DNA from 3 places in the Buttiauxella sp. JUb87 genome. Region 3 is predicted to be linked to each of the others. Evidence: predicted binding sites of a transcription regulator. Region 3 holds the regulator's gene; each other region holds the start of a gene.

Region 1 (4,529 bases), on a different contig from region 3:
CCATAACAGTAGATTTTTACTCATGGTATTTCCTTTTCCCAATGATTGATTCCTGCTGATAGATTCAGACAGGCAAAGGCAAGGAATTTATATCATGATCAACATGTTAAATATTTGACCCTATTCTGGTTATGGTAGAATAGAGGGCCAGGTTATGGGCCGTTAAGGGGCCGTCGCCGCTTCGAGATATATCAGATAATCCATGGCTTGCTGGCGCGTGGTGCCACACATTTCACGCGTGGCTTGCAGGCTGGCGCAGACCTTCGGCCTGAGCGGCGAAAGAAAAATTTTACAACGCATGTCAGCGCCAAGTTGAATGCAGGAAGTATTGGCCGGCTTGCCATGCGGCATGCCAGGGATTGGGCTTGATACGGAAGGCGCGGTACAACATGCGCCGCAATCGGGACGACAGTCCATCTGCAATGCTCCGGTGGGCTGACAAGGATCTGGACTGTAGCAGTAGTCACGTGGCTTTACTATGTGCATTTATCGGCTTTCAGCAGTGAATCCGCTTGCCTGAAACTCGCCCCGCGAGTAATTTGTCGCAATATTTTCGACTCTCAATTTTTTACAGGAAACATCGATGGCAAGAGCTAACGAAGTCAAAAAAGGTATGGTACTGAATTACAACGGCAAACTGCTGATTGTTAAAGATATTGATATTCAGGCACCGAGCGCACGTGGCGCTGCAACCCTCTATAAAATGCGTTTTTCTGATGTCCGTACTGGCCAGAAAGTTGAAGAACGCTTTAAAGGTGACGATATCGTCGACACCATTACCCTGACCCGCCGTTACGTTGATTTCTCTTACATCGATGGCAACGAATACGTGTTCATGGATAAAGAAGATTACACCCCGTATATCTTCTCTAAAGATCAGATTGAAGACGAGTTGCAGTTCATTCCAGAAGGCGGCATGCCAGACATGCAGGTTCTGACCTGGGATGGCCAACTGCTGGCACTTGAACTGCCACAGACTGTGGATCTGGAAATTGTTGAAACCGCACCAGGCATCAAAGGCGCGTCAGCAAGCTCCCGTACCAAGCCCGCAACGATGTCGACTGGCCTGGTGATTCAGGTTCCAGAATATATGGTGACCGGTGAAAAGATCCGCATCCATATCGCTGAAAAGCGTTCTATGGGTCGTGCAGATTAATTGCTGTTTAGAATGCAAAAACGCGCCAATTGGCGCGTTTTTTTATGTCTGTAAAACCCCCTCATCCCGACCTTCCCCCTGAAGGAGAAGGAGACAATCAGGGAATTTTTAGCTTACTTCAGCAAGTCCGGGAACAGGGTCTGTTTCAGAGCCAGTTCCACACCGCGTACTTCAGCCAGACCTTTCAGGCGGCCAATTGCTGAATAACCAGGGTTGGTTTTCTTGTGCAGGTCGTCAAGCATCTGGTGGCCGTGATCCGGACGCATTGGGATCGGACGCACATCACCGGCATTTTTACGACGCTGTTCTTCAGTCAGAATCGCTTTCACCACCGCAACCATGTTCACATCACCTTGCAGGTGCGCGCCTTCATGGAAGGTTTTCGGGTTATCTTCGCGGCAAGTTGCGCGCAGATGGGTAAAGTGAATGCGATCGCCGAAGGTTTCAATCATCCGCACCAGGTCGTTATCAGCGCGAACGCCATAAGAACCGGTACACATGGTGAAGCCGTTATAAATGCTGTTGACGGTTTCTTTCAGCCACTGCATATCTTCAATGGTAGAAACGATACGCGGCAAGCCAAGAATTGGACGCGGTGGATCGTCCGGGTGAACTGCCAGACGCACGCCAACTTCTTCTGCTACGGCAACAATCGCACGCAGGAAGTACGCCATGTTTTCACGTAATTGATCTTTGCTGATGCCGTCATATTCCGCCAGACGCGCACGGAATTGGTCCAGGGTGTAACCCTCTTCCGCACCGGGTAAACCGGCAATGATATTGCGGGTCAGTTTTTCTTTTTCGGCATCAGACATATTGTTGAAGTAGTCCAGCGCCTGACGCTGCTCTTCTTCGCTGTAATCCGCTTCAGCGCCTTTGCGCTTCAGGATGTGCAGCTCAAATGCCGCAAAGGCAATCTGGTCAAAACGCAGGGCTTTTGAGCCATCTGGCAATTCATATTCCAGGTCGGTGCGCGTCCAGTCCAGAATTGGCATGAAGTTGTAGCACACGGTGTCGATGCCACATTCTGCCAGGTTACGAATGCTTTGTTGGTAGTTTGCGATATGCTTATCGTAGTCACCGGAGTGAGTTTTAATTTCTTCGTGCACCGGGATACTTTCTACTACAGACCAGGTCAGCCCTTTCGCTGCCAACACGGCTTGACGCTCTTTAATGTCAGCAACCGGCCACACTTCGCCATTTGGGATGTGATGCAGAGCAGTAACGACACCGGTCGCGCCCGCTTGACGCACATCATCCAGAGATACCGGGTCTTTTGGGCCATACCAACGCCATGTTTGTTCCATCGACAGTTCCTCAGTTAAGTTGTCATACCAATTATAAATGCTGTATTGACTACTACCATACCGGATTCTTCTTTTCGGTCAATTTTTGCGGTGATATTGGTTGATCCAGCTCACATTAAAGGGATAAAGCCAGCACACCAATTTAATTTGTTGTCATATAACTTTAGACTGCGCAATGTTACTAATTCGTTAATCAGGATTTACAATTATGAATACAATTGCTTCGGTCACGCTCCCCGCCAGCGTTCAGCAGCCACGCTATGATCGCAAAGCGTTAAAAACCCGCATCGTCCATTTTGGTTTTGGCGCATTTCATCGTGCACACCAGGCGCTGTTAACCGATCGGGTACTCAATAAATTGGCGGGCGATTGGGGCATTTGTGAAATTAGCTTGTTCAGTGGCGACAAACTGATGAGCGCGCTGCGGGCCCAGGATCATTTATATACCGTGCTGGAAAAAGGCCGTGACAGTAACCAGGCAATTATTATTGGTGCGGTGAATGAGTGCCTGAACGCAAAACTTGATGGCCTTGATGCAATCATTGAGAAGTTCTGCGAACCGCAGGTGGCGATTGTTTCCCTGACTGTGACTGAAAAGGGTTATTGCATCGACCCGGCGACCGGAAAACTCGACAATAGTAACGAACGAATTATTCACGATTTGCAAAATCCTGCCGAGCCCCATTCTGCACCAGGCATTCTGGTGGAAGCACTTAATCGCCGTCGCGAGCGCGGGTTGTGTCCCTTTACCGTACTTTCCTGCGACAACATTCCCGACAACGGCCATGTCGTTCGCCACGCGGTGATTGGCATGGCAGAAACGCGCAGCCAGGAGTTAGCCGACTGGATCCGTGAGCACGTGACCTTCCCAAGCACCATGGTCGACAGAATTGTCCCTGCGGCAACGCCGGAATCACTGCAAGAAATCACCGATGCCTTAGGCGTAGAAGATCCATGCGCGATTTCAGGCGAACCGTTTATCCAGTGGGTGATTGAAGATAACTTTGTCGCTGGCCGCCCGGCATGGGAAGAAGTGGGTGTTGAGATGGTCGACGACGTGATGCCATGGGAACAAATGAAGCTGCGCATGCTTAACGGCAGCCACTCTTTCCTCGCGTATCTCGGCTATCTGGCGGGCTATCAGCACGTCAATGATTGTATGGCTGATAACAATTTCCGCCTGGCTGCGCATCGCTTAATGATGCAGGAACAAGCGCCGACACTGCGCGTGACTGGCGTCGATTTGCAGCAGTATGCACATAAGTTACTCGACCGTTTCGAAAACCCGGCGCTGAAACATCGCACGTGGCAAATCGCGATGGACGGTAGCCAGAAACTGCCGCAACGTATGCTGGAAAGTGTGCGCTGGCATCTCCAGCAAGGTGATGAATGGCCTTGTCTTGCACTGGGCATCGCAGGCTGGATGCGTTATGTCAGCGGCACTGATGACGCTGGCAATGAGATTGATATTCGTGATCCGCTGGCCGGAAAAATAAAAATGCTGGTTGAAAGCAGCACTACTGAAGAACGGGTACTCGCCCTGCTCAACCTGCATGAAATCTTTGGTAGCGACCTGCCTGTTGATGAACAATTTGTTGCCCGTATCCAAATTGCGTGGAGCGAATTATGCAACCTCGGCGCGCGCGAAGCAGTAGCAAAACTGGTCGATTAATTTAACGATCTATGCCCTTAAACGCGCTGAACAAGGAAGCGAGGCGCGTTCAGTCTTCCTTTTTTCATCAATATTGTTCAGGATTGTGATCATTCAATCACGTAAGGTTTACTAAACCTGTCCGGAGCACCTGTGACTAAAACCAACCTTATTACCGGCTTTCTCGGTAGCGGCAAAACCACCACCATTCTGCATTTGCTGGCCAATAAACCTGAGCATGAAAAATGGGCTGTGCTGGTGAACGAATTTGGCGAAGTCGGCATCGATGGTGCATTGTTAGCTGACAGTGGCGCATTGTTGAAAGAAATCCCCGGCGGTTGTATGTGTTGCGTGAATGGTTTGCCAATGCAAGTTGGCCTGAACACGTTGCTACGCCAGGGTAAACCCGACCGTT
Region 2 (4,529 bases), on a different contig from region 3:
GCTTCAAGCTCGGTGATTTTACCAGCTTTCAGGTCACGTTCGATGAAGGCATCCAGGAAGGTGGATACACGACCGAAGGACATTGCAGCGCCGTTCTGAGATTTAACCGCAGCCAGGTAGCCGAAGTAAGTCCACTGAATAGCTTCTTGAGCATTTTTAGCAGGACCAGAGATATCGCAGCCATATTTAGCAGCCATTTCTTTGATCTGGCCCAGAGCACGGTGTTGCTCGGAGATTTCTTCACGCAGACGAATTGTTGCTTCCAGGTCTTCGCCGTTTTCCAGTTTGCTCTGCAGAGAGTTGAACTGAGCGAATTTGTCTTTCATCAGGAAGTCGATGCCGTACAGCGCAACGCGACGGTAATCACCGATGATACGACCACGACCATAAGCATCCGGCAGACCGGTGATTACGCCTGATTTACGGCAGTTCAGAATGTCTTTGGTATAAACGTCAAACACACCCTGGTTGTGGGTTTTGCGGTATTCGGTGAAGATCTTCTTAAGCATTGGGTCAAGTTCACGACCGTATACTTTGCAAGAACCTTCAACCATTTTGATGCCACCAAACGGAATAATTGCACGTTTCAGTGGAGCATCAGTCTGCAGGCCAACGATAGTTTCGAGGGACTTGTTGATGTAACCAGCATCATGAGAGGTGATGGTGGAAGCGAGGTCAGTATCGAAGTCAACAGGCGCGTGAGTGCGGTTTTCCTGTTTAACGCCTTCCATGACGTTGTCCCACAATGTGGTAGTTGCTTCAGTAGCACCTGCCAGGAAGGACTCGTCACCCTCGTAAGGGGTGTAGTTTTTCTGAATAAAGTCACGCACGTTGACTTCATTCTGCCAGTCACCTTTGGCAAAACCTTCCCAGGCTGTGGCTAACTTCTCATTAAGCTCGGACATTTAACACCTACCTTCTAATGTGGATTTCTTATTCCCTACACGACGGCTAGCACTTAGTGCTTATCACCACCGCGTAGATAAATTACCCAGTACGTCAACCCAACCAGTACGCCGCCACCGATAATGTTCCCAATAGTCACTGGGATCAGGTTATCTGTGATGAAGTTCAATACGGTCAAGTGAGTGAAATTGTCCGGAGACGACCCAACTGCGGTCCAGAATTCCGGGCTTGCAAAGTTGCGTACTACGATACCCAAAGGGATCAAGAACATGTTTGCGATACTGTGCTCAAAACCACTAGCAACAAACATGGCGACCGGGAGAATCATAGCAAACATCTTGTCCATCAAACTGCGACCCGAGTAGCTCATCCAGACAGCCAGACAGACCATCAGGTTAGCCAAAATACCCAGGCACACAGCTTCAATAAAGGTGTGGTGCATTTTATGGTCTGCGGTTTGAAGCACATTCAGACCCCACGCACCGTTTGCTGTCATGTACATACCTGACAACCAAATCAACACCACGAACATCAAAGCACCGAACAGGTTACCGATGTAAACGTTGACCCAGTTCTTCGCGAGTTGACCCCAGGTGATACGGCCACTGGCTTTAGCAACAACAATCAACACGGTAGAAGTGAAGAGGTCGGCACCGCAGACAACGCACAGGATAAGCCCTAAGGAGAAGCAAGTACCGCCAATCAGCTTCGCAATCCCAAACGGAATGGTCGAAGTACCGGTGGTCGCAGTGATGTAAAAGACAAAGGCAATCGAGATGAACATCCCCGCCGTGATCGCTAAATAAAACGTGGTCAGCGGGTGCTTTGTTGCTTTATAGACGCCAGCGTCTTCGGCGACTTTCGCCATAGCGGCTGGGAGCAATAGATCAAAAGGGTTGTCAGCTTTCACACTAACTCTCTCTTATTTAATTCGGCGACGAGATACTAACAAAGCATTATAGAGTAAAATTTGATATGGATCATATCTCGCCAAGCTTATAGGCCTGATAAAAGCAGGTGTTTACCTGATTTTCAGTTTAAGTTGTTGATACTTTTGATAAAAATAAAGTTTAAAATTTATAATGTAATTTGATATTTAGCCTCAACGCTCCTGTGTCGGGGTAATTAGAATGGAGTATTTCTATAATTTGGCAACATTATTTGTAGTTTAATATAATAATATTTCACCAATATTTAACTATTGAGTCACAAATGAAATTATTACGCTGCCAATAAAAACACGGGGCAATAAAAATCGCCCCGTAATATAGCGTAAACATTATGGTTTACGCACCTTTGAGTTTAGTTTTGTTACTTTATTTCCAGAAAGCCGCTTTTGCGCGTTGCAGTTTTTCATACGCCGCTAACAACGCCTGATGGGCAGGGAACGCTTTCAAATCGCTATCTACAGCTTGCAGGCCATAGAATGGCGCTTCACCACTCAGAGCAGCACTTGCCGCTTCTACTGTTTCTGCGCCGTACATACGCACAAAGGCATTCAGATATTGCAGCGGTTGGCGGTCTTCTTCCATCGCCAGTAGCAGCAGGGTTTGCAGGCAGCGATAGTAGTTCGCACGCTCAGGGCTGAAAATAGACGCGTTGAATTCCATCGTCCATTCCGTCCAGATAAGCGCTTGTTCGGTGTCACCGCCAGCCAGTGCCAGCATGGCTTTCAATTCACCAATACGCAGCGTATACCAGCCATTGTCTTTACCTGTCGCCAGACCAAGCAGCTCGCGGACACGGGTGAAATCATCGTGGCCTTCTTCATCTAACTGAGAAATCAGATCGAGATAATCTTGCTTCTCCCACTCACTGCCTGGTAATGACAGAATGGTGTCACGCAAGTGATAGCCCATACTGTTGTTAGCCAGCAGCAGATCTTCGGCAGGATAAATATCGGACATACCAGGAACGATGATGCGGCAAGCGTAAACATCAAGATGCTGGTAGTCAGCGATATAAACTTCCTGGTCTTCTGCATTAAAGATTGCCATCAATGTGGCAAATTCTTCTTCTGTGGTTCCAGAGAAGCTCCAGTCAACAAATGGATAGTCGGCATCTTGCTTGAACATATCCCAGGAGATCAGACCGCTGGAGTCGATAAAGTGAGTTTCGAGATTGGCATGCTCGGCAACTTCTTCGTCATCAAAGGTCGGAGGAGTGAAGACATCCAGATCTTTAAGGCCACGCCCCTGCAGCAGTTCAGTCACGGTACGTTCCAGCGCAACACCAAAATCAGGGTGGGCACCGAACGACGCAAAACACGTCCCGTTTGCTGGGTTGAATAACACCACGCAAATAACCGGATATTTTCCGCCTAACGAACCGTCGTAAGCGAAGATTGGGAAACCTTCTGCTTCCAGCGTGGCGATGGATTCAACCACGCCAGGATAGCGAGCCAGCACTTCCTGCGGGATTTCCGGCAGGCTAATGCTTTCCGCGATAATGCGATTTTTAATGTAACGCTCAAAAACTTCTGAAAGTCCCTGAACACGGGCTTCGTTTGCGGTGTTCCCTGCAGACATCCCATTAGAAACATACAAGTTCCCGATGATGTTCATCGGAATATAGACGGTTTCTTGATCGGATTGGCGGGTAAACGGCAGTGCGCAGATGCCGCGCTCTTCATTGCCGGATTGCAGATCAATCAGCATACCTGCGGTGACTTCGTTCTCAGGATCGTAAAACGCGCGCAAACGATCGTCGAGAATGCCTTCCGGCAGTTGCTCATCTTCAGGAATTGGGAACCACTTCTCGTTTGGATAATGCACAAACGGGCCATTGGCGATGGTTTCACCTAACCAGAAATCAGCAAAGAAATAGTTAGTCGACAAACGCTCGAAATATTCGCCCAGCGCTGAAGCCAAAGCGGCTTTTTTAGTCGCGCCTTTACCATTGGTAAAGCACAGCGCGCTGTCTTTATCACGGATATGCACTGACCAGACGTTTGGCACAGGGTTTAACCAGGAAGCTTCTTCTATATTAAAGCCAAGATCGGCGAGCTTGGTCTGGAAGCGAGCGATGGAATCTTCCAGTGCGGCATCTTTGCCAGGAATAAAGGTTTGAGTCATGAGGTTTCACTTTTGTCGTACGCAAAGCGCGCAATGATACGGGTTTTAGCCGACTGACACCATTGTCAGCAGCCAGCAGGCGGCGATAGCATAACAGGCTATGCTTACTGTCAGTAACCCACTGTAATGGCGGTAAAAATGAAGAGCTTTGATCTTCAACGTATGGCATTAAACGACGTCCCACTCGATTTTCTCTGGGAGGTCGCTTTTCGTAGCCTCTATACCTTTATATTAGTGTTCCTGTTTTTAAAGATAACGGGGCGGCGTGGCGTTCGGCAGATGTCGTTGTTTGAAGTGTTGATAATCTTAACGCTTGGCTCGGCGGCAGGCGATGTGGCGTTTTATCATGACGTACCGATGCTACCTGTGTTGATTGTTTTCGTCACATTGGGGCTGCTTTATCGTCTGGTGATGTGGCTGATGAGCCACAGTGAAAAACTTGAAAACCTGTTTGAAGGAAAACCTTCCGTCATTATCGAAGAGGGGGAGTTTTCCTGGGAAAAAATGAAGTCGCAAAACATGACTGAATTTGAGTTTTTTATGGAGCTA
Region 3 (4,529 bases):
GCGCAACAAACCGCTTTGCCACTGCGGCCACAGCCAAACCATGCCGCCGAAGGCAATCAAACAGCCGAGCAGAGTATCAATCAAGCGCGGGACGATAAATTGCTCGGCGCTGAGTGTGAGCAGTTGCAGGGTATATACCGCCGTCACGGTAAAACCAATCGTCGCCCAGCCATAGCTCTGGCGAATAAACAAATAGCTGACCAGCGTAATGACCAGCATCGCGGCCAGGGCAATGCTTTGTGGGAAGTGAAAGTGCAGGGCGATACCCGCAATCGCCAGGCCAGCAATGGTCCCTGCCGAACGGTGCAGAATGCGTACCCGCGTGGCGCCGTAGCCGTTTTGCGTAACGAACATCACCGTCATTAAAATCCAGTAGGGTTTCGGCAGATGTAAAAATGCCCCGAAAAGACTGGCGATGGTTAGCATTACGCCTAGTCGGGCGGCGTTGCGCAGGGCGGCAGATTTCAACGACAAATAGCTTTTCAGTGCTGCCCACAGCGGTAAACGGCGCTGCCGGTCTTCCATTAAATCACGGGCGTACAGAGGGCGTTGGATGCGCAGCACGCGGGCGATACGGCTGAAGTGATAATGACAAAACTGCCCAACCGGGTTGTCCGGATTCTGGCGAGCAATTTTCTCGAGGGCTTCAATTTGTTTCTCCATCGTAAAACGCTGTGGGTAACGATGGTAGAGAATGTCATCGGCCAACACGCGCAAGCGTGCCGCAATGGTCTGCGCATTCCAGCGAATAACCGCTTCTGCATGGCTTTTCGCGACAAGTTTTTGCACCTCGGCAGGCTGGTGCAAACTGACGGAGATGTGCTCTTGCAAATCTAACGCTATCTGAAAAGAGCGTAACAAATGTTTGTAACCGTTCTGCTGATTTGCCGACAGCATATGCAGCTGTTGGTAGCAGATGGTGATCAGGTCTACGGCTTTTTGCTGGCGAGCCAGCAGTGGAGGCAGCGCTGTTTCGGGATCAGCATGTTGTGTCAGCATGCCGTATTTGGCTTCACAGTACTCCGCCAATTGGCGATAGAGCAGGCTTAACGTTTCGCGCAGCGGCTGCTCACGCCACATCCAGAACCAAAACCAGTTAAAGACTCCGTACCAAATCGTGCCGGAGACATATAACACCATCGGCTTCCAGATAGGCATATTGCCGGCCATGCTTAGCGTAAAGATGGCCGCAATCAGCGATGCCGGAAGCAAACGTGCGTGCAGGGCGCTGATTTCAGCGGTGACGCCCAACAAGAGCGCCATCACCATAAGAATGATGGGCAATGGGACCGCGGTGTAGAGCAGCAAAAGCTGCATGATTAAACTGCTGGTCGCAAAAAGAGTGCCGCCAACAATCAGGCGTTTAAAAAAACGCTTATGGGGTGTATCCAGACCAGCAATGTTGCAACAAGCGGGCACTAACGAGAAAAGCAGACCTAACTGCAAATTCCCCAGTAGTAAACCGATCCCCACAGGAAGGCACAGCACCAGCGTTTGCCGCAGTGCATAGTTAACTTCAGGGTGATAGATTAATCTTCTCCACATATGCTTGTCATACTTTGTGTTGCAGGTGTTTGGATTTTAAAGACAAAAAAAGGCGTGTCCATAAAGCAACACGCCTTTTTTGAAACGGAAATTAACGAGTGCCGTAAACGACGATCGTTTTGCCGTGAGCGGAGATCAGGTTCTGATCTTCCAGCATTTTCAAGATACGACCGACAGTTTCACGAGAACAACCGACGATCTGACCAATTTCCTGACGGGTAATTTTAATCTGCATACCGTCTGGGTGAGTCATTGCATCAGGCTGTTTTGCCAGGTTCAACAGTGTCTGCGCGATACGACCAGTCACATCGAGGAATGCCAGGTTACCGACTTTCTCAGAAGTGACTTGCAGACGACGAGCCATCTGGGAAGAAAGACGCATCAGAATGTCTGGGTTTACCTGGATCAGCTGGCGGAATTTTTTATAGGAAATTTCAGCCACTTCACAGGCAGATTTAGCACGGACCCAGGCACTACGTTCCTGGCCTTCTTCGAACAGCCCTAACTCACCAATAAAGTCGCCCTGATTCAGATAGGAGAGGATCATTTCCTTGCCCTCTTCATCTTTGATCAGAACAGCTACAGAGCCCTTGACGATGTAATACAGCGTCTCTGCTTTTTCACCCTGGTGGATCAGTGTGCTCTTCGATGGATACTTATGAATGTGGCAATGGGACAAGAACCATTCGAGAGTCGGGTCTGTTTGCGGTTTGCCAAGCACCATGCGCGGTTATCCTCTGTTTATAACTGGCTACCAACGACAGGACGCTAAACATCCTGTCTGGCGTTGCAAGTATTAGAATATTCCCCACTTTGGGGAGATGGCATGCAAGTCATTCTTGCTGCCTGTAATTAGTGACGTCCTTTGCATCTATGCATTACGTCAATGTATCAATGTAGCATCCGGATTGTTTTAGCATAGCTTTTGGCAGGTGTCTCCTATTGTCTCGTTTCAGCATGACGTAGGTCGCCTTCCGTTGCCAGTTTTGCTGCATCCGCGTACTCTGGAAGGTAATTTTTTCAATGGGAGAAGCAACATGCAGGCACGTGTGAAATGGGTTGAAGGGTTAACTTTCCTTGGTGAATCCGCTTCAGGACACCAGATTCTGATGGACGGTAATTCTGGCGATAAAGCACCGAGCCCGATGGAAATGGTACTGATGGCTGCCGGGGGTTGCAGTGCAATCGACGTGGTTTCTATTTTGCAAAAAGGCCGCTACGACGTCACTGACTGCGAAGTGAAATTGACCTCTGAGCGTCGCGAAGAAGCTCCTCGTCTTTTTACTCACATCAATCTGCATTTCATCGTGACAGGCAAAGAGCTAAAAGATAACGCGGTTTCCCGCGCGGTTGATTTATCTGCTGAGAAGTATTGCTCTGTTGCACTGATGCTGGAAAAAGCCGTAAATATCACGCACAGCTACGAAGTCATTGAAGGCTAGTGTGCAAAACAGGGCGGTTACTCGCCGCCCTGAATATTGATATTTCGTCCTTCTGCCAGACGCTTCACTAACGGCGTCATGATCAACTCCATCGCCAGCCCCATTTTGCCGCCCGGTACCACTATTGTATTGATGTGGGAAATGAATGAGCCTTGCAACATGGCGAGCAAGTACGGGAAATCGATGTCATCCAGCCCGCGAAAATGAATCACCACAAAACTTTCATCCAGCGATGGAATTCCGCGTGCAGCAAACGGGTTAGAGGTATCTACAGTCGGGACACGCTGGAAGTTAATGTGCGTGCGTGAAAATTGTGGCGTGATGTAATTGATGTAGTCGTCCATTGAGCGCACCACTGAATCCATCACCGCTTCCCGGGAATGCCCACGTTCGCTGGTATCACGCACCAGTTTTTGAATCCATTCCAGGTTGACAATCGGCACTACGCCAACCAGCAAGTCGACGGCATTCGCCACATCGTGCTGTGGGGTGACGACTCCACCATGCAATCCTTCATAGAACAACACATCGGTCGGTTCAGGCAGCGATTGCCATGGTGTAAACGTCCCAGGAATTTGGTTCCAGGGGACGGCTTCGTCATAGGTATGAAGATACTTACGCGATTTACCTTGCCCGGTTTTTCCGTACTCGATAAACGTTTGTTCCAGCAGGCCGAAGTCATTCGCTTCCGGACCGAAGTAACTGATATGGCGGCCTAAGTCGCGTGCTTTACGAATAGCCATATCCATTTCAGGACGCGTGAAACGATGGAAGCTGTCACCTTCAACTTCGGCAGCGCGCAGGTTGAGTTGCTGGAATATTTTGCGGAAGGCAAGGCTGGTGGTGGTCGTTCCCGCGCCGCTGGAACCTGTTACGGCAATAACCGGATGTTTGGCTGACATAAGGCAACAACTCCATGGGTAATCACAAGTGTGTGTTCGTAAGGGCTGGCCCTCACCCTAACCCTCTCCCCCTGGAGAGGAGACTGTCCGGATTTCGCTTTGGTTCTTCCCCTTCTCCCTCAGGGATAGGGCTGGGGTGAGTGTGGTTTTACTATGCAGTATAGAATAAACGCTTAGCCGCGAAGCTGCCCGCGAGCCATGATATTCACCGTTTCGTGAAGCTCCGACCATACCAGCACAGCCTCGCCACTTTGTAGCTGGCGCTTAACATCGGCCACTTTTTGCTCCAGCGAACGCTCTTGTTCACCATAATCGGTACCTTCACGTAATACAAAGGATTCAATCAGATTATCAAGCGTTTCGGGGGGGAGATCTTGCCAGGGAATCATCATAATGACGGGTCCAAAAATTTAGACAACCACTGCGGGATGCGTTGCTCAAGCCACATTTCCGGACGCCGTAGCGTGCCACCAACAAATCCAACATGCCCACCATAGCGCGTCAGTTGATACTCAATATTGGCAGGCAGTATCGCTGTGTCGGGGATCACATGGTGATCCATAAACGGGTCATCTTTAGCGTGAATGATTAACGTCGGCGTTTTGATTTGCGGCAGCAACGGCATGGCGCTGCATTGACG

Evidence for each region. Region 3 encodes CRP, which controls carbon source genes, mostly activating them, when cyclic AMP is high. Its sites were predicted from a motif close to ATGTGANNNNNNTCACAT; they were not measured.
Region 1: the regulator CRP is predicted to act here: its motif matches at 2,562-2,579, upstream of uxuA (mannonate dehydratase).
Region 2: the regulator CRP is predicted to act here: its motif matches at 1,875-1,892, upstream of focA (formate transporter FocA).

The regions. Positions count from the first base shown of each region.
Region 1 is NZ_SNVY01000001.1:1,375,152-1,379,680, forward strand. Features, by position in the region: gene EC843_RS06440 (ABC transporter substrate-binding protein) at 1-24, opposite strand, end outside; gene EC843_RS06445 (YkgJ family cysteine cluster protein) at 163-417, opposite strand; gene yeiP (elongation factor P-like protein YeiP) at 584-1,156, shown strand; gene uxuA (mannonate dehydratase) at 1,270-2,463, opposite strand; gene EC843_RS06460 (mannitol dehydrogenase family protein) at 2,672-4,135, shown strand; gene EC843_RS06465 (GTP-binding protein) at 4,268-4,529, shown strand, end outside.
Region 2 is NZ_SNVY01000003.1:653,348-657,876, forward strand. Features, by position in the region: gene pflB (formate C-acetyltransferase) at 1-905, opposite strand, end outside; gene focA (formate transporter FocA) at 959-1,816, opposite strand; gene ycaO (30S ribosomal protein S12 methylthiotransferase accessory factor YcaO) at 2,223-3,980, opposite strand; gene EC843_RS15055 (DUF421 domain-containing protein) at 4,119-4,529, shown strand, end outside.
Region 3 is NZ_SNVY01000002.1:44,444-48,972, reverse strand. Features, by position in the region: gene EC843_RS08630 (YccS/YhfK family putative transporter) at 1-1,545, opposite strand, end outside; gene crp (cAMP-activated global transcriptional regulator CRP) at 1,637-2,269, opposite strand; gene EC843_RS08620 (OsmC family protein) at 2,583-2,987, shown strand; gene EC843_RS08615 (phosphoribulokinase) at 3,005-3,889, opposite strand; gene EC843_RS08610 (YheU family protein) at 4,063-4,281, opposite strand; gene EC843_RS08605 (hydrolase) at 4,278-4,529, opposite strand, start outside.